Regions from separate parts of the Streptomyces sp. NPDC005393 genome, predicted to be linked through region 1. Evidence: riboswitches for the same ligand, from Rfam matches in the RefSeq annotation. Region 1 holds a riboswitch; each other region holds the start of a gene.
The links. A riboswitch is a leader RNA that binds a small molecule or an ion and turns the genes downstream of it on or off. The one in region 1 is predicted to bind cobalamin.

Region 2: another riboswitch for cobalamin. It lies ahead of metE (5-methyltetrahydropteroyltriglutamate--homocysteine S-methyltransferase); the one in region 1 lies ahead of ABZS71_RS32155 (prenyltransferase/squalene oxidase repeat-containing protein).
Region 3: another riboswitch for cobalamin. It lies ahead of ABZS71_RS18150 (cobalamin biosynthesis protein); the one in region 1 lies ahead of ABZS71_RS32155 (prenyltransferase/squalene oxidase repeat-containing protein).
Region 4: another riboswitch for cobalamin. It lies ahead of ABZS71_RS00795 (ribonucleoside-diphosphate reductase subunit alpha); the one in region 1 lies ahead of ABZS71_RS32155 (prenyltransferase/squalene oxidase repeat-containing protein).

Annotation. Positions count from the first base shown of each region.
Region 1 is NZ_JBEXFG010000063.1:25,493-29,657, forward strand. Features, by position in the region: gene ABZS71_RS32150 (response regulator transcription factor) at 41-661, shown strand; cobalamin riboswitch at 1,182-1,309, shown strand; gene ABZS71_RS32155 (prenyltransferase/squalene oxidase repeat-containing protein) at 1,485-2,759, shown strand; gene ABZS71_RS32160 (SCO2322 family protein) at 2,759-3,475, shown strand; gene ABZS71_RS32165 (energy-coupling factor transporter transmembrane protein EcfT) at 3,472-4,165, shown strand, end outside.
Region 2 is NZ_JBEXFG010000014.1:115,143-119,307, reverse strand. Features, by position in the region: gene ABZS71_RS15145 (histidine phosphatase family protein) at 1-214, shown strand, start outside; gene metE (5-methyltetrahydropteroyltriglutamate--homocysteine S-methyltransferase) at 300-2,621, opposite strand; cobalamin riboswitch at 2,783-2,972, opposite strand; gene ABZS71_RS15135 (S1 family peptidase) at 3,440-4,165, shown strand, end outside.
Region 3 is NZ_JBEXFG010000019.1:89,702-93,866, forward strand. Features, by position in the region: gene ABZS71_RS18145 (cobyric acid synthase) at 1-561, opposite strand, end outside; gene ABZS71_RS18150 (cobalamin biosynthesis protein) at 558-1,601, opposite strand; cobalamin riboswitch at 1,731-1,883, opposite strand; gene ABZS71_RS18155 (hypothetical protein) at 2,056-2,307, opposite strand; gene ABZS71_RS18160 (inorganic phosphate transporter) at 2,322-3,617, opposite strand; gene ABZS71_RS18165 (class II aldolase/adducin family protein) at 3,868-4,165, shown strand, end outside.
Region 4 is NZ_JBEXFG010000001.1:163,537-167,701, forward strand. Features, by position in the region: gene ABZS71_RS00795 (ribonucleoside-diphosphate reductase subunit alpha) at 1-1,714, opposite strand, end outside; cobalamin riboswitch at 1,849-1,986, opposite strand; gene ABZS71_RS00800 (2-hydroxyacid dehydrogenase) at 2,319-3,365, opposite strand; partial or broken gene ABZS71_RS00805 (phosphoglycerate mutase family protein) at 3,460-3,615, shown strand; partial or broken gene ABZS71_RS00810 (GNAT family N-acetyltransferase) at 3,632-3,763, opposite strand; gene ABZS71_RS00815 (IPT/TIG domain-containing protein) at 3,741-4,165, shown strand, end outside.

The sequences.
Region 1 (4,165 bases):
GTGCGACTGAAGCAAGACATCACAGGGGGTGGAGAAGTTCGTGATCCGGGTACTTCTGGTACACGATTCAGGCCTGCTGCGCTCGGCGCTGGCATCGCTGATACGGGCCGAACCAGACATCGAGGTGATCGCGTCCTCGTGGCGTGACGCGCGTAGCAGAGCCCGTTCCTCACAACCGCACGTGTGCGTGGTGGACACGGAGTCCGCGGGTCCCGACGGGGTGGCACACAAGGGCGACTTAGGGAAGATCGTGAGCTCCGCCTCGAGCGAGGACGGCGCGTGCGGACTGCTCGTGCTGGCCCACGCCGGGCGCCCCGGCCCGCTGCGCCGCGCCCATGAGGCCCAGGCACTGGGCTACATCGACAAGAACGCCCCGCCACAGCATCTCCTGGACGGCATACGACATGTGGCGAAGAGAAAACGGTTCGTCGATGACTCGCTGGGCTACGGCTTTCTCCAGGCCGCCGAAATCCCGCTGACCGACCGTGAGTTGGGCGTACTGTCACTGGCCGCCGACGGCGCCTCGATCGCGGAGATCGCCGGGACCCTGCATCTGTCCAACGGGACGATACGCAACTACCTGGCCGCCATCACGCGTAAGACCGGGGCCCGCAACCGTGTGGACGCCATACGGATCTCACGGGGCGCGGGGTGGGTCTGACCGGCCGACCGCGCGTCCCACGCCGCGAGGAGTGGGCCCGACGTCCGTCCGTAAGGCGACCACGGCCAAGGCGCGCGACGGAGCGAGCCAGGGTGAGGCGCGCGGTGAGGCACAGGCGCGGGCCGGCGTGATGAGCCGGCCCCGCGCGCCGGCCGGGTAGCCGGACAGACGGCGGGCCCGGTCGCCCGCCACCCGGCCGGCCGTGAGACAGGCGCGGGCCGGGCCCGCGGTCGGCCGGCGCCCGCCCGCGCACCGGGTGCCCGGAGCAACGGCGAAGCCCAGGGGCACCGCCGGTTCGCGGTGTGGCACGAAGACTTCCACGCCACGACCGAAGCGGAACAGTCGCATGTGTCACGAAGAGGCCGTGCAATGCGCATGAATGATCCGCAACGGACCCGGCACGAACGCTGAAGGACATGCGGATCGTTCGGGGCGGGCGGGGCGGTCCTAAGGAACCGGAGCGCCGGCCTGAGGCGGCCGGGGGGGGTAGGCCGACGGCAGACGGCCGCCGGATAAGGTGTCCGTAAAACTTCATTCGCGCCCGTTCGGGGGAAGTCGGTGGGAATCCGGCGCTGACCCGCAACCGTGAGTACGAGCCCCCTCCGGGGCGTACGAGCCGGAACACCTGGGCGGGCGCGACGCAGGCTCCCGCCGTCCGGGGTACCGGGGGCGGCACCGTCGAGGTATGCGGAGCTGAGCCGGGTGTCTTCGTGTCGTCGCGGGGCGGATCGTTCCGCGCGTGGGTGGTCAGCCGTGCGCGGCCGCGTCCGTACGTCGATCCGCCTGTCCCACCGCAACGACATGACCGAGAGGCACCACAGCCATGAACGTACGCCGCACCGTGGCGGCTCTGTCCGTCTCCGCCGCCCTGTGCGGCGCAGCCGTCGCGCCTGCCGCCTTCGCCGACGACTCGGCGCGTCCGAAGGGGCTGTACGGCGCCAAGGATCCGAAGTTCGACGGCGTGTGGCGGCAGTCGCTCGCGCTGCTCGCCCAGGACGCGGTGGGCGTCACCCCGGCGAAGTCGGCCGTCGACTGGCTGGCCGGGCAGCAGTGCGCGGACGGCGGCTTCGCTGCGTACCGCGCGGACCCCGCGAAGGCGTGCGGACCGAAGACGGGCGAGTTCACCGACGCGACCTCGGCGGCCGTCCAGGCGCTGGCGGCGGTGGGCGGGCGGTCCGATGCGGTGGAGAAGGGCATCGGCTGGCTGAAGCGGAACCAGAACGACAACGGCGGCTGGGGCATGAACCCCGGCGGGCCGAGCGACGCCAACTCCACCTCGGTCGCGGTCGGCGCCTTCGCCGCGGCGGCCCAGGACCCGGCGAAGACCGCCTCCGCGAAGGGCCGCAAGAGCCCGTACGACGCGCTGCTCGGGCTGCAACTGGGGTGCGCGGCGAAGACGGGACAGCGCGGGGCGTTCGCGTACCAACCGGACAAGAGCGGAGACAAGGACAAGCTCGCCGCGAACAACATGGCCACCGTGAGCGCCGCGCTGGCCACTCAGGGCAAGGGCTTCGTCTTCGAGACCGTCGGCAAGGACAACCACAAGAACCCCAAGCCGCTGGACTGCAAGGACGCCGGCAGGGCCCGTACGCCGCAGGACGCCACCGAGGCCGCCCTCGCACATCTCTCCCTCGCCCTGTCCGCACACGATATGCGCCTGATGTCCTCGATGGCCGGCGCCACGGACCAGCCCGACTTCGGCGCCACCGCCGACGCGGTCGTGGCACTCGCCGCCGGGGAGCACAGCGCGGCCGCGGGCAAGCCGCTCCACTGGCTGCAGAGCAAGGACAGCGGCGCGGCGGCGTGGTCGAAGGGCGAGCCGGGGGCGCTCGCCAAGCTGATCCTCGCGGCGCACGCGGCCGGTGGCGATCCGCGTGACTTCGGGGGCGTCGACCTCGTACGGCAGCTCAACGCCACCGGGCCGAAGCCGGAAGCGGCGGCGGGTTCGGGGGCGGAGTCGGCCACCAAGGACAAAAAGGACGACGACGGCGACGGCGACGGCGGGATGAACAGCGTCTGGTGGATCGTGGGCGCCGGCGCGGCCGCGGGCATGGGCATCGGCTTCCTGCTCAGCGGCCGGAAGAAGCAGCGGCTCTGATGGGCGGCTCCCCTGCCACGCGGCGGCCGCCTGCCGTCCTCCTCCCGCGGCTGCCTGCCGTCGTCCTGCTGCCGGTTGCCCTCCTGCTGCTCACGCTCGGCGCGGCCCCGGCGCATGCCGCCGAGGGGTACCGCTACTGGTCGTTCTGGCAGCGGGGCGGGGACGGCGGCGGCTGGACGTACGCGACGCAGGGGCCCTCGTCGGCGCGGCCGGGCGACGGCGACATGATCGGCTTCCGCTTCGCGGTCAGTGAGGACTCCCAGGACGCCGTACGACCGCGCGGTACGGCCTCCTTCGAGGCGATCTGCGCGGACACGCCCGCCAAGGGCGGCACCAAGCGGATCGCGGTCGTCCTGGACTTCGGCACGGCGGCGGACGCGCCGGGCGGCCGGACCCCGCCGAAGGCGCGTACGGAGTGCGCGCGGGTCGGCGAGGACGCGACGGCCGGGGACGCGCTGGCCGCCGTCGCCAAGCCGCTGCGCTACGACTCCGCCGCCCTGCTGTGCGCCATCGCCGGATACCCGAGCTCGGGCTGCGGCGAGCAGATCAGCAAGAGCGGCGACAAGAGCGACGGCAAGAGCAGTAACAAGAGCGAGGACGACAAGAGCGGCGGCGGCACCGACGGCGGCCCGTCGGCCGGGCTGATCGGCGGGCTGGCCCTCGTCGTCGGGCTCGGCGCCGCGGCGGTGTGGCAGACGCGCCGCCGCCGGACATGAGCGCGACGGCACCGCGGACCGCCGACGGCACGCCTCGCACCCGGCTCCGCGCCCCCGCCACGGCACACACCCCCGTCCGCGGCAACGCACTCCACGCCGGCGCCTGGTGGCTGTGGGCGCTCGGGCTGGCCACGGCCGCGTCCCGGACCACCAATCCGCTGCTGCTCGGGCTGCTCATCGCCGTCGCGGGCTATGTCGTCGCCGTGCGCCGCACGGACGCGCCGTGGGCCCGCTCGTACACCGCCTTCCTGAAGCTCGGCCTGGTGGTGCTGGCGATCCGGCTGTTCTTCGCGGTCTTCTTCGGCTCGCCGATCCCCAGTACCCGCGTGCTGTTCACGCTCCCCGAAGTCCCGCTCCCCGACTGGGCGCAGGGGGTGCGGATCGGCGGCCGGGTCGCGGCCGAGGGGCTGGTCTTCGCGCTGTACGACGGGCTGAAGCTGGCGACCCTGCTGATCTGCGTCGGCGCGGCGAACGCGCTCGCCAGCCCGGCCCGGCTGCTCAAGTCCCTGCCCGGCGCGCTGTACGAGGCGGGCGTCGCGGTCGTCGTCGCGATGACCTTCGCGCCCCACCTCGTCGCGGACGTCCAGCGGCTGCGCGCGGCCCGCCGGCTGCGCGGCCGCCCCGACCGCGGGCCGAAGGCGCTGCTCCAGGTCGGGCTGCCGGTGCTGGAGGGCGCGCTGGAACGGTCCG
Region 2 (4,165 bases), on a different contig from region 1:
CGGGGCGTGGCTGGAGGCGTGGTCCGGGCGCGAGCGGCGGGTGCTCGCCGTCGCCGAGCCCGCCGTGGTCCGCGCCGCCCTCGTCCACGCCCTCGCCATCCCCGCGCGGACCTTCTGGCGCCTCGATGTCGCCCCGCTGACCGCGACCGAGCTCAGCGGCCGCTCGGGACGGTGGAATCTGCGCTGCGGTCGGCCGCTGGCCGCGTCGCGGTAAGGGGCCGGGGGCCGCCGCGAGCACACGCGCCCGCGACGGCCCCCAGGCGCCCCGCCCTCAGGACTCAGGACTCAGGACTCATGAGTCAGGACGCGGTGCCGTCCAGCACGGCCCGTACCTCCCTCGCGGCGGCCACCATGTGCTTGAGCGACGTACGGACCTCGGGCCAGCCGCGGGTCTTCAGCCCGCAGTCCGGGTTGACCCAGAGCCGCTCGGGCGGGATGGCCTCGAGCCCCCTGCGCAGCAGGGCGGCCGCCTCCTCGGCGCTCGGTACCCGGGGGGAGTGGATGTCGTAGACACCGGGGCCGACCTCGCGCGGATAGCCGGCCTCGGCCAGCTCCCCGGCCACCTGCATATGCGACCGCGCCGCCTCCAGGCTGATGACATCGGCGTCGAGGTCGTCGATGGCCTGGAGGATGTCGCCGAACTCGGCGTAGCACATATGGGTGTGGATCTGGGTGTCCGGGCGCACCCCCGCCGTGGTGAGCCGGAACGCCTCGGTGGCCCAGGCCAGATACCCGGGGCGGCCGGCGGCGCGCAGCGGCAGGGTTTCGCGCAGGGCGGGCTCGTCGACCTGGATGACCGAGGTCCCGGCCGCCTCCAGGTCGGCCACCTCGTCGCGCAGCGCCAGCGCGACCTGGCGGGCGGTCTCGGCGAGCGGCTGGTCGTCGCGGACGAAGGACCAGGCGAGCATGGTGACCGGGCCGGTGAGCATGCCCTTGACCGGACGGTCGGTGAGGGACTGGGCGTAGGCCGTCCAGCGCACCGTCATCGGCTCCGGGCGGGAGATGTCGCCGGCCAGGATCGGCGGGCGGACGTAGCGGGTGCCGTAGGACTGGACCCAGCCGTGCCGGGTGGCGAGATATCCGGTGAGCCGCTCGGCGAAGTACTGGACCATGTCGTTGCGTTCGGGCTCGCCGTGCACCAGGACATCGAGTCCGGCCTTCTCCTGGAAGGAGACCACCTCGCGGATCTCGGCTTCGATCCGCTCCTCGTAACCGGCGGTGCCGATCCGCCCGGCCCGCAGATCGGCGCGGGCGGTGCGCAGTTCGGCCGTCTGCGGGAAGGAGCCGATGGTGGTCGTCGGCAGCTGCGGCAGCCGCAGCCGGTCGCGCTGGGCGGCGACCCGCTCGGCGTACGGCCGTGAGCGGCGGGCGTCGGCCCCGGTGACGGCCTGGGCGCGGGCGCGTACGGCCGGGTCGCGGGTCAGCGCGGAGCCGGCCCGGGAGGCCAGATCGGCGCGGTTGGCGGCGAGTTGCGCGGCGATGGTGTCCGTACCGTCGCTCAGCCCGCGGGCGAGGGTGACGATCTCGGCCGTCTTCTGCCGGGCGAACGCCAGCCAGCGGGCGATCTGCGGATCCACCTCGCGCTCGACCGTCGCGTCCAGCGGGACATGCAGCAGGGAGCAGGACGCGGCCACATCCACCCGGCCCGCGAGACCGAGCAGGGTGCCGAGGGTGGACAGCGACGCCGACAGGTCGTTGATCCACACATTGCGGCCGTCCACGACGCCCGCGACCAGGCGCTTCCCCGGCAGCCCGCCGGCCGCGGCGAGATCGTCGAGGTTGGCCGAAGCAGGCCCGGTGAAGTCGAGCGCCAGCCCCTCGACCGGCGCCTTGGCCAGCACCGGCAGGGCCTCGCCGAGCCGGTCGAAGTACGAGGCGACCAGCAGCTTGGGCCGGTCGGTGAGGGCGCCCAGCTCACGGCAGGCGCGGGCGGCGGCGTTCAGCTCGGCCGCCGTGCGGTCCTGGACCAGCGCCGGCTCATCCAGCTGGACCCACTCGGCGCCGGCCGCCCGCAGATCGGCCAGCACCTCCGCGTACACCGGAATCAGCCGGTCCAGGAGGGTGAGCGGTACGAACGAGCCGTCCACTCCGGGTGCGGGCTTGGCGAGCAGCAGATAGGTGACCGGGCCGACCAGCACCGGGCGGGGGGTGTGGCCGAGCGCGACCGCCTCCCTCAACTCGGCCACCTGCTTTGCGGAGTCGGCGCGGAAGACGGTGTCGGGGCCGAGCTCGGGCACCAGATAGTGGTAGTTGGTGTCGAACCACTTGGTCATCTCCAGCGGCGCCACCTCCCGGGTGCCGCGCGCCATCGCGAAGTAGCCGTCCAGCGGATCGGCCTCGACGGCGGCGCGGTGGCGGTCGGGGACGGCGCCGACCATGACGCTGGTGTCCAGCACATGGTCGTACATCGAGAAGTCGCCGGTGGGCACCTCGTGCAGACCGGCGTCGGCCAGCTGCCGCCAGGTGGTACGGCGCAGGCCCGCCGCTGTCTCCCGGAGGGCCTCGGCGGTGACCCGGCCCTTCCAGTACCCCTCGACGGCCTTCTTCAGCTTCCGGTCCGGCCCCTGGCGGGGGTAGCCGTACACGGTGGCCCTGGCCGCCGCCGTCGCGTGCGTTGTCACGGAACTCTCCTTCGCGAGCACTCGTCATGAGCTCCCGGGGACCGGGCACAGGGCGCGAAGGGATGGCGCGGACCCCGGAAACACCGCATGGTGCCCGCCCGCGCCGCCGACCCGCCCTCGAGGTCACCGAGAGACCGCGCGCGTCCGACGCGCACGGGCAGTGGCAGGTCTTCGGACTCGCGGGCGCGCCTCGTGTCCCCACGAGGCATCTACTGGCCGTCGCTTCCCAGACCCGGCTGCCGGGCCCAGTGCGTATGACGGCGGTCGTTCCCGCTCACCGCTGCGGGGCAGTCCCGGATTCCCACCGGGTTCCCTCTTACGACGCGCCTGCCTGGCGGACAGGGCGAACCAGCTGCACGGCCCAGACTAGGCGCTCACCCCGGTCCCGGGAAACCGGTTCGGTGGCCGGGCGGTCCGTCGCGCTCATCGCGTTCGTCGTAACGAAACGATCTCTCCGATGGCGCGCCCCCATCGGATGGACTTCTGTGACGTGATGGCGTTACCCACGGCCAAGCCCCGCCCCGCCCTCGCGATCGTCTGCGCCGCCGCCGCGATGGCGACGCTCCGCGTGCCACGCACTGCCCGCGCGACGCCGGGTCCGCGCCCTTGAGCCGGGCGACCGCGAGATCGACAGTCTGCCCGTGCACAGCGACTACGACGGTCCGGGCCTCGACCGGATCTGCTTCCACCAGCGCGTCCCGCGCATTCCGTAGACGCCCGCCGCCCGCGGTGAGCGCGACGCCGGTTCCGCCCGTATGAGGGAGAGGGTCTTCACCGTCCGAGGCCCCGGGGCTGGATCGACGTAAGGAGGCAGGGTGGTGAAGCACATGCGGCGAGGTGGACGCCGACTCGTACGGTTCGCGGCCGTCGGGGCGTTGGTCTGCGGCGGCGTGATGGTCGCGCAGTCCGCACCGGGTGCATCGGGATCGGCTCACGGGGCGACCGGAGACGGCACGCACGTCCTGGGGGCGCGGAGCGACGATCTGGGCGGGCGTCTGGTGTCCCGGCTCGGCACCTCCCGTACGGCGGGCAACTGGATCGGCTCCGACGGGCGCCCGGTGGTCGCGGTGACCGACGCGGACGCGGCGGCCGAGGTCAGCCGGGCGGGGGCGAAGGCCAAGCGGGTGCGGTACAGCATGAATGAGCTGGACTCCGCCACCGAGACGCTGCGCTCGGCGCCCCGGGTGGCGGGCACCGCGTGGATGGTGGACCCCGCGTCCAACAAGGTGGTGGTGCTCGGCGACAGCACCGTCCCCGCCGCCCGCTGGTCACGGATGAAGGACCTCGGCGCGCGGGTGGGCAGCGAGGTGAGCATGGAGCGGACGACGGGCTCCTTCACCACCAGGACCGCCGGCGCCGCCCCGATCTTCACCAACGGCAGCCGCTGCTCCGCCGGTTTCAATGTCACCAACGGCCAGACCGGCTTCATCCTGACGGCGGGTCACTGCGGGCCCACCGGCACCCCCTGGTTCACCGACACCTCGGGATCCACGAACATCGGGACCACGGTCCAAAGCAGCTTCCCCGGCAATGACTTCTCGCTG
Region 3 (4,165 bases), on a different contig from region 1:
CGACAGCAGCGCGGTCGTGCCGAAGAAGGACGCGAAGACGCCCCCGCGGTCGATATCGCCGACCACCACGACCGGCAGCCCGGCGGCCCGTGCGAGCCCCATGTTGACGATGTCGGTACGGCGCAGATTGATCTCGGCCGGGCTGCCCGCGCCCTCACAGATCACCGCGTCATGGGTGCGGCGCAGCTCCGCCAGGCACTCCGTGACAGTTCCGAGCAGCGCCTCGCGCCGCTCGCTGTGGTAGCCGCGGGCGCTCAGCTCGCCCACCGGCTTGCCCAGCAGCACCACTTGGCTGCTGCTGTCGCTTCCCGGCTTCAGCAGTACGGGGTTCATCAGGGCGCTGGGCTCGACGCGCGCGGCGGCGGCCTGCATGGCCTGGGCGCGCCCGATCTCCGCCCCGTCCCGGGTGACGAAGGAGTTGAGCGACATGTTCTGCGCCTTGAAGGGCGCCACGCGGACGCCCTTGCGCGCCAGCCACCGGCAGATACCCGCCGTGACCACGCTCTTGCCCGCGTCCGAGGTCGTCCCCGCGACCAGCAGGCCGTGGCCAGGCCCGGTCATCGGCGTGCCCTTTCGTTGTCGGGTGCGGGCCGGTGGGTGGGTTGTGCCCACCCGTCCCGCCCAGAGGGAACCTCCCAGCGGTAGCCGGGGGAGGAACGGCGGCCCACAACGGCTCTCGCCGCGATCGACGTCAGCAGCGCCAGGGCGCCGACGCGGCGCGACAGCCGCACCGCGCGGTCGATGTCCGTGATCTCCACGGCGCGCCCGCCGGAGTTGAGCACCGGCCGGTGCTCGACCCGGCCGCCGTACGCGAGGGTGCCGCCCAGCCGTACGCCGAGCGCGCCCGCGAAGGACGCCTCCACCGGGCCCGCGTTGGGGCTCGGATGGCGCCGTCCGTCCCGCCGCCAGGCGCGCCACGCGCCGCGCGGGTCGGCGCCCGCGAGGGTGGCCAGGGCCGCCGTAAGGCGCGCACCGGGCCAGCCGGCGGCGTCGTCCAGACGGGCCGCCGCCCAGCCGAACCGCCGGTAGCGCGGCGACTTGTGGCCCACCATGGCGTCCAGGGTGTTGACGGCGCGGAAGCCGATGAGCCCCGGCACTCCGCCCACGGCGCCCCACACCAGCGCGCCCACCACGGCATCGGAGGTGTTCTCGGCGACCGATTCGACGACCGCGCGGGCCATCTGCTGTCCGTCCAGCGCCTGCGGATCGCGTCCGCACAGATGCGGCAGCCGCTCCCTGGCGGTGGCGAGGTCCCCGGCGGCCAGCGCGTCGCCGACGGCCCGCGCCTCACGCCGGAGCGTCGTACCGCCCAGCACGGCCCAGGTGGCGGCGGCGGTCAGCGCGATGTCCGTCGTACGGGGCCCGGCAAGGGCCCGTACGGTACGCGTCAGCAGCGCGGCACCGGCGGCCGCGCCGCCCGCGCACAGCGCGGTGTGCAGGGCCCCGTGGCCGCGGTGGTCGCGCCACAGCCGCCGCTCGGCGGCCGCGGCGGCGCGCCCGAACGCGGCCACCGGATGACCGCGGCGCGGATCGCCCATGGCGAGGTCGCCGAGGAAGCCGAGGGCGGCGCCGCACGCGTACGAGGCGTGGTCGGCACGCATCCGTCAGCCCGCCGTCGCGCCTCGGCGCGGCGGCGTGCGGACAGGTGGGGCTGGCGGCGTTTCGGGGCCGGGCATGGCGGTATGTCCTCACTCAGGGTCCGCGCCCTGGCTCGACGTGACCGGCGGTGAGAGTCTCCTGGCTCCCGGATCCGCGGTTCTCCCGGCCTTCCAGCTCCGCATACGGACGAACCATATGGATGAGCCGTGACCCCATACAGGCGATGGGAGAGCGCTCCCCGGTGACAGTGGCGGGACCGCGCCGGATTCTCACCGGCTTCCTCTCCTGCCGCCGTTTGGCTCCGGAAGTCCACCATGGGCCGCGAATGGCCGTCAACTCGCATATGACCCGCGATGCGTGAGTGTGCCGAGGCCCACATGGACCGACCGCCGGTCGGTCGACGCTGGTCAGCGCCGCCGCCCGGCGGTCGGTGGGGTCGATGAGGACGTGCGGTCCTCAGGCGACGATCAGATAGATGCCGTACGCCACGACCGCGGCGCACAGCCCGAAGCAGGCGTACGCGGCGGTGCGGGCGGCCGCGGAGGCGCCGCCCGCCACCACCGCCGTGCCGACCGCGCCGTCGTGCGGCTGCGGCTGGTCACTCCGGGACGTTCCGACGATCCCCAGGGTGAAGACGCCCACCATGCCGACCGTCACCGCGAGGCTGATGCCGAAGACCTGGCCGAGTGCCGCCCAGTCGATGCTCATCTACGTAGCTCCCTTTAGCTGGTGGTGCTGGTCGCCGCGGCGGCGGGGGTGGGGGTGGTCTCCGTGGCGGGCGCCGCGGTGGGCTCCGGGACGCTCTCCGCGGTGGTGTCCGCGGTGGTCTCGGTAGTGGTCGCGGCACCCGCGGGCGGCGGGGCGACGGACCGCAGGGCGGCGGTGACGGCGCCCACCGGCTCGGCGGACGGCACTCCGACCTCGTTGACGTTGGTGTGGTCCACGGGCTTGCGGCGCGACAGCGCCCAGATCGCCCCGCAGGCCAGGACGGCCAGCACGGCGACCGCCGTGACTCCCCAGCTCCCCTGGTCGGCCAGCAGCGCCGCGCCGCCCGCGACGAGACCCGCGGCCGGCAGGGTCAGCACCCATGCGATGACCATGCGGCCCGCGGTCGACCAGTGCATCACCGCGCCCTTGCGGCCGACCCCCGCGCCCATCACGGCGCCGGAGCAGACCTGGGTGGTGGACAGCGCGAAGCCGATGTGGGAGGAGGCGAGGATGACGGTCGCGGCACCGGTCTGGGCGGCGAAGCCCTGCGGCGGCTGGATGTCGGTGATGCCCTTGCCCATGGTGCGGATGATGCGCCAGCCGCCCAGGTAGGTGCCGAGCGCGATGGCCAGGCCCGCGGAGACGATGACCCACAGCGGCGGGTCGGAGTCGGGCGCGACGACGCCGCCGGTGACCAGCGCCAGGGTGATCACACCCATCGTCTTCTGGGCGTCGTTGGTGCCGTGGGCGAGGGAGACCAGGGCGGCCGAGGCGATCTGGCCGGCGCGGTAGCCCTTCGCGGTGTCCTCGGGGGAGCGGTCGCGGCCCAGCCGGTAGGTGAGCCGGGTGGCGGCCAACGTGGCGATTCCGGCCACGATCGGCGCGGCGACGGCGGGGATCAGGACCTTCATGACGATCGCGTCGCCGTTGACCCCCTGCAGGCCGACGGAGGCCACCGTGGCGCCGATGAGGCCGCCGAAGAGAGCGTGCGAGGAGCTGGAGGGGAGCCCGGCGAGCCAGGTCACCAGATTCCAGAGGATCGCGCCGACCAGACCCGCGAAGATCACTTCGGGTCGGATGCCGGAATTCTCGTCGACGATCCCTCCGGAGATGGTCTTGGCGACCTCCACGGACAGGAACGCGCCGACGAGATTGAGGACCGCCGACATCGCCACCGCCACCCGGGGACCGAGTGCTCCCGTGGAGATGGTGGTGGCCATGGCGTTGGCGGTGTCGTGGAAGCCGTTCGTAAAGTCGAACACCAAGGCCGTGATGATCACGATCCCGATGAGAAGCGTGATGTGTTCCATACACCCGGTCAATCAGTTCGAAGGTTCGGTATCAGCACGGTGAACGTAAGGAAACTGGATGAACGGAAGGTGAACTGAGGCGGGCGTCATGGTGACGCGCGGGCGAGAGTGCGGCGCCGGTCCGACTCTCGCCGTACTTCCGTACGTCATACGGGGTTTGAGGGGCGTACCCGAAGGGCCGATAAGGACCCCGCCCCGCCATGTCCTCGGCCCCGGCCGCCTGGCAGGATCGGACCCCGGAGGTGAGGGCGTGACGGAGTCGCGATCCCCACAGCGGCCGCGGCTGACCCGGCCCCTGCGGCAGGCGTGGGCCCAGGTGGTCCGGACGGCCCGCAGAACCACGGCCGACGGCCTCGTCGTCGGCACTTCGGGCAATGTCTCGGCGCGGGTCGGCGACACCGTCCTGGTGACCCCGAGCGGCCTCCCCTACGACCGGCTCGGCCCGCGCGACGCGGTCGGCGTGGATCTCGACGGCCGGCAGGTCCTCGGGACGCTCACGCCCACCAGTGAGCTTCCGATGCACCTGGCCGTCTACCGGAACACGGACG
Region 4 (4,165 bases), on a different contig from region 1:
CCGGATGCGGGCCGTGGCGCTCGGCGAGCTCACAGGACGCCTCGTAGGCGGCGAGCATGATGCGCTCGGAGATCCGCGTGGAGAGCTTCTTCGCCTCGGGGGAGTCGAAGGGCAGCCGCAGCCGGAAGAAGACGTCCTGCAGCCCCATCAGGCCGAGTCCCACCGGCCGCCAGCGGGAGTTGGAGGCCCCGGCCTCTTCCGTGGGGTAGAAGTTGATGTCCACCACGCGGTCGAGGAAGGTCACGGCGGTACGGACCGTGGCGTCCAGCCGCTCCCAGTCCATGCCCTCTTCCCCGTCGCCGGCGTCCTTGCCGAGGTGTGCCGCGAGGTTGACCGAGCCCAGGTTGCACACGGCGGTCTCGCCGTCGTCCGTGACCTCCAGGATCTCGGTGCAGAGGTTGGAGGAGTGGACGACCTTGCCGGGCTCGGCGGTCTGGTTCGCGGTGCGGTTGGCGGCGTCCTTGAACGTCATCCAGCCGTTGCCGGTCTGCGCGAGGGTGCGCATCATCCGGGCGTACAGCTGGCGCGCCGGGATCTGCTTGAGCGCCCGCCCCTCGGCCTCGGCCTTCCGGTACGCGGCGTCGAACTCCTCGCCCCACAGGTCCACCAGCTCGGGCGCGTCGACCGGCGAGAACAGCGACCAGTCGGCGTCCGCCTCGACCCGGCGCATGAACTCGTCCGGGATCCAGTGCGCGATGTTGAGGTTGTGGGTGCGGCGGGCCTCCTCGCCCGTGTTGTCCCGCAGCTCCAGGAACTCCTCGATGTCCGCGTGCCAGGTCTCCAGATAGACGCAGGCGGCGCCCTTGCGCCGGCCTCCCTGGTTGACGGCCGCCACGGAGGCGTCGAGCGTCCGCAGAAACGGCACGATGCCGTTGGAGTGGCCGTTGGTGCCCCGGATCAGCGAACCGCGCGCACGGATGCGGGAGTACGACAGCCCGATGCCGCCCGCGTGCTTGGAGAGCCGTGCGACCTGGTGGTAGCGGTTGTAGATCGAGTCGAGCTCGTCCAGCGGGGAGTCCAGCAGATAGCAGGAGGACATCTGCGGATGGCGGGTGCCGGAGTTGAACAGCGTGGGGGAGCTGGGCAGATACGACAGCGTGCTGGTCAGCCGGTACAGCTCGGCCACATCGGCGAGGGCCCGCTCGGACCCGTCCTCGGCGAGCCCGCAGGCCACCCGGAGCAGGAAATGCTGCGGGGTCTCGATCACCTGACGGGTGATCGGGTGGCGCAGCAGATAGCGGCTGTGCAGGGTGCGCAGCCCGAAGTAGCCGAAGCGGTTGTCGGCGCCGTCGGCGAGCGCCTGGTCCACCAGCGCGTCCAGCCGGGCGGCGTGCGTGGCCACGAACTCGGCGGTGGAGTCGGCGATCAGGCCCTCGTGGTGGCCCACCCGGACGGAGGCGGAGAAGGAGACCGAGCCCTGCCCGGCCGCCTCCTCCGTGATCGCGAGGGCCAGCAGCCGCGCGGCCAGCCGTGAGTACTCCGGCTCTTCGGCGATCAGCCCGGCCGCCGCCTCGATCGCCAGAGTGCGCAACTCCGCCTCGTCCGAGCCGGGATGGCGGCCGCGCAGGGCGGCGGCCGCGACCTTGCCGGGGTCGGTGGCGGGAAGATCGGCGGTGAGGCCGGTCAGGGTCCGCAGCAGGGCGGTCCCGGGCGCGTCGGTCACTGCCTGAGAAGCCGTTGCCTCTGAAACCGGATCCGCGGGCGCGATGGTCACTGAAGTGCTCTCCCTCGCTCGGCTGGGGGCCAGGAGGGCGGTGCGCGACGGTCGCGTACGGGCATGCCGATTCCGCACTCGCGTACGGAGGCACACCGCGCAGCGTCCATCGAACCCAACCCGCGAGGCCCGGACGTATGCAGACGGCCGTCGGCAGGTCCTCGGACTCGCGGGTACGCATAAAGCGCACACGTACACCGTTGCGGGACAGTTCCGGATTCCCACCGGATTCCCCTGCGGCGACAGCGAGCACGAGCATACATCTTGTGTCGGCCGACGCACGTGCCCCCACATCTTGTGTCGTGAGGTGAGGAGTTTCGTATAAATGTGCTAGTGCGTTCCCGGCGCTGCCCGTGACCTGGGGCCCGTGTTCCGCCATCCGGCGAAAGCCCGGGCGAGGCGGGCGCGGTCGTCGGCGTAGCCGCTTTCGAAGGTCTCGCGGTGGTCCCGACGCGGTCCGACAGTACGCGAATCGGCCTGCCGGTGTGGTGTGTCGACCGGGTCGCCGGGCGACCGCGCCGCACCCCGCGCCCCCACTTCGGGGCTCGGCGGGGACGCGCACCGGGCGGCCGATCACATCCGCGAACAACTGGGAACCGTCAGCTCACCGCTTGCTGCCCTCCGTGGCCTCGGGGTTGGCAAGGTGGTGAAGCCTCTCGCCGCGTGCGTAGCGGCCGACCTCGGCGGCGGTGACGGCGGCGGCGCGGTGGGCGGTCTGCCGGGTGGCGCCGGCCAGATGCGGGGTGGTGACGACGTTCGGCGCGGAGTACAGCGGCCAGTCGGCGGGCGGCGGTTCGATGTCGTATACATCCAAGGCGAGGGCGCCGAGGCGGCCGGTGCGCAGCGCCTCGGGCAGCGGGGCGTAGTCGAGCAGCCCGCCGCTCGCGGTGTTCACGAGGACCGCGCCGGGCCGCATCCGCGCGAGCCGGCCCGCGTCGAGGAGATGGCGGGTCTCGGCGGTCAGCCGGGCGTGCAGGCTCACGATCTCGCTGCGCACGAGGAGTTCGTCGAGCTTGACGGGTTCGACGCCGTCGGCGCGGGCGGCCTCGCCGTCCGTGTACGGGTCCGCGATCAGCACCCGGGCGCCGAAGGCGCGCAGCACCCGGGCGACGATCCGGCCGACGGCCCCGTAGCCGATCAGGCCGACGGTCGCGCCGTCCAGCTCGCCGCCGGCCTCCTGGTACGCGGAGAGGTCACCGGGCCAGCGGCCGGCGCGCAGCTCGGCGTGGGCGGTGGGGATCCGGCGCATCGCGGCGAGCATCATGCCGATCGTGAACTCGGCGGCGGCGACGGCGTTACGGCCCGGGGCGAAGCTCACGGCGACGCCCGCGCGGGCCGCGGCCACCAGGTCGACATTGACCGGGCCGTCGCGGGCGACCGCGACCATGCGCAGCTCGGGGCGGGCGGCGAACACCCGCTCGGTGAAGGGCGCCGTCTGTGTCACACACACCTCGGCATCGAGGAGCGCCTCGATCAGCTGCTCCTCGGTGCCGCTCGCCTCGCTCACCCCGTCCACGGGGCCGAAGGGCTCGTGCGGCCACGGAAGCGTCAGCTCGCCGATGTCCAAACCGTCCGGGTCCAGCTGATCGAGGAGGGCCGCCGCGATCAGCTCGGGCGTGATGAAGTGGTCTCCGGCGGCGAGGACGCGCATGGGTGGCCTTCCTTCGGCGTTCCATCACATGAGCGATGCTCGATTTAACACCTTGGACTTGATGAGGCAATGGCCGACGCGTGGGAGGCGCCGGATGACCGCCCGACTGCTGCTCGTACGCCACGGCGAGACCGTGTGGCACGCGGAGAACCGGTATGCCGGAATCTCCGACAGCGCCCTGACGGAGCGGGGATACCGGCAGGCCCAGGCGCTCGCCCGCTGGGCCGAGGGCCGCGCCATCGGCGCGGTGGTACCCACAGCGGCGCGATGCCCGGTATCGGCTCCCAGTCGCGCTCCGGCGCGCGGACGAAGCCCAGCCGCCCGTAGAGCCGGTGAGCGGCCGTCATCGACTGCTGGCTGCAGATCACGATCCCCGTGAGCCCGAGCCCCCGGGCCCGGCACCGCGTCCGCCGCGACCAGCACCTCGGCCTGCTCGGCCCGCCGCCGGGCGTCGCGCGGCCGCCGTTGCTGCTGTCCGTGGTGCCCAACTCGGACCCCGCCGCCGGTGGGAACCTCGTCCAGCTGAACGGGCAGAACCTGCGCAACGTCATCAGTGTGACCTTCGGCGGCGTGCCCGCCCAGATCGCCAGCCAGAGCAGTTCCGGTGGCGGCGGCTGGGGTCGTGACTGGGACGGCGGCTGGGGCGGCGGTGGCTGGCCCGGAGGCGGCTGGTCGGGGAATCCCACCAACGACGTCGTCGTGGTGATAGCCCCGCCGCACGCGCCCGGGTCCGTCCAGGTCCTCGTCACCACCACCGTCGGCACCAGCAACAGCCAGCCGTACACCTACGTGGCGCCGAC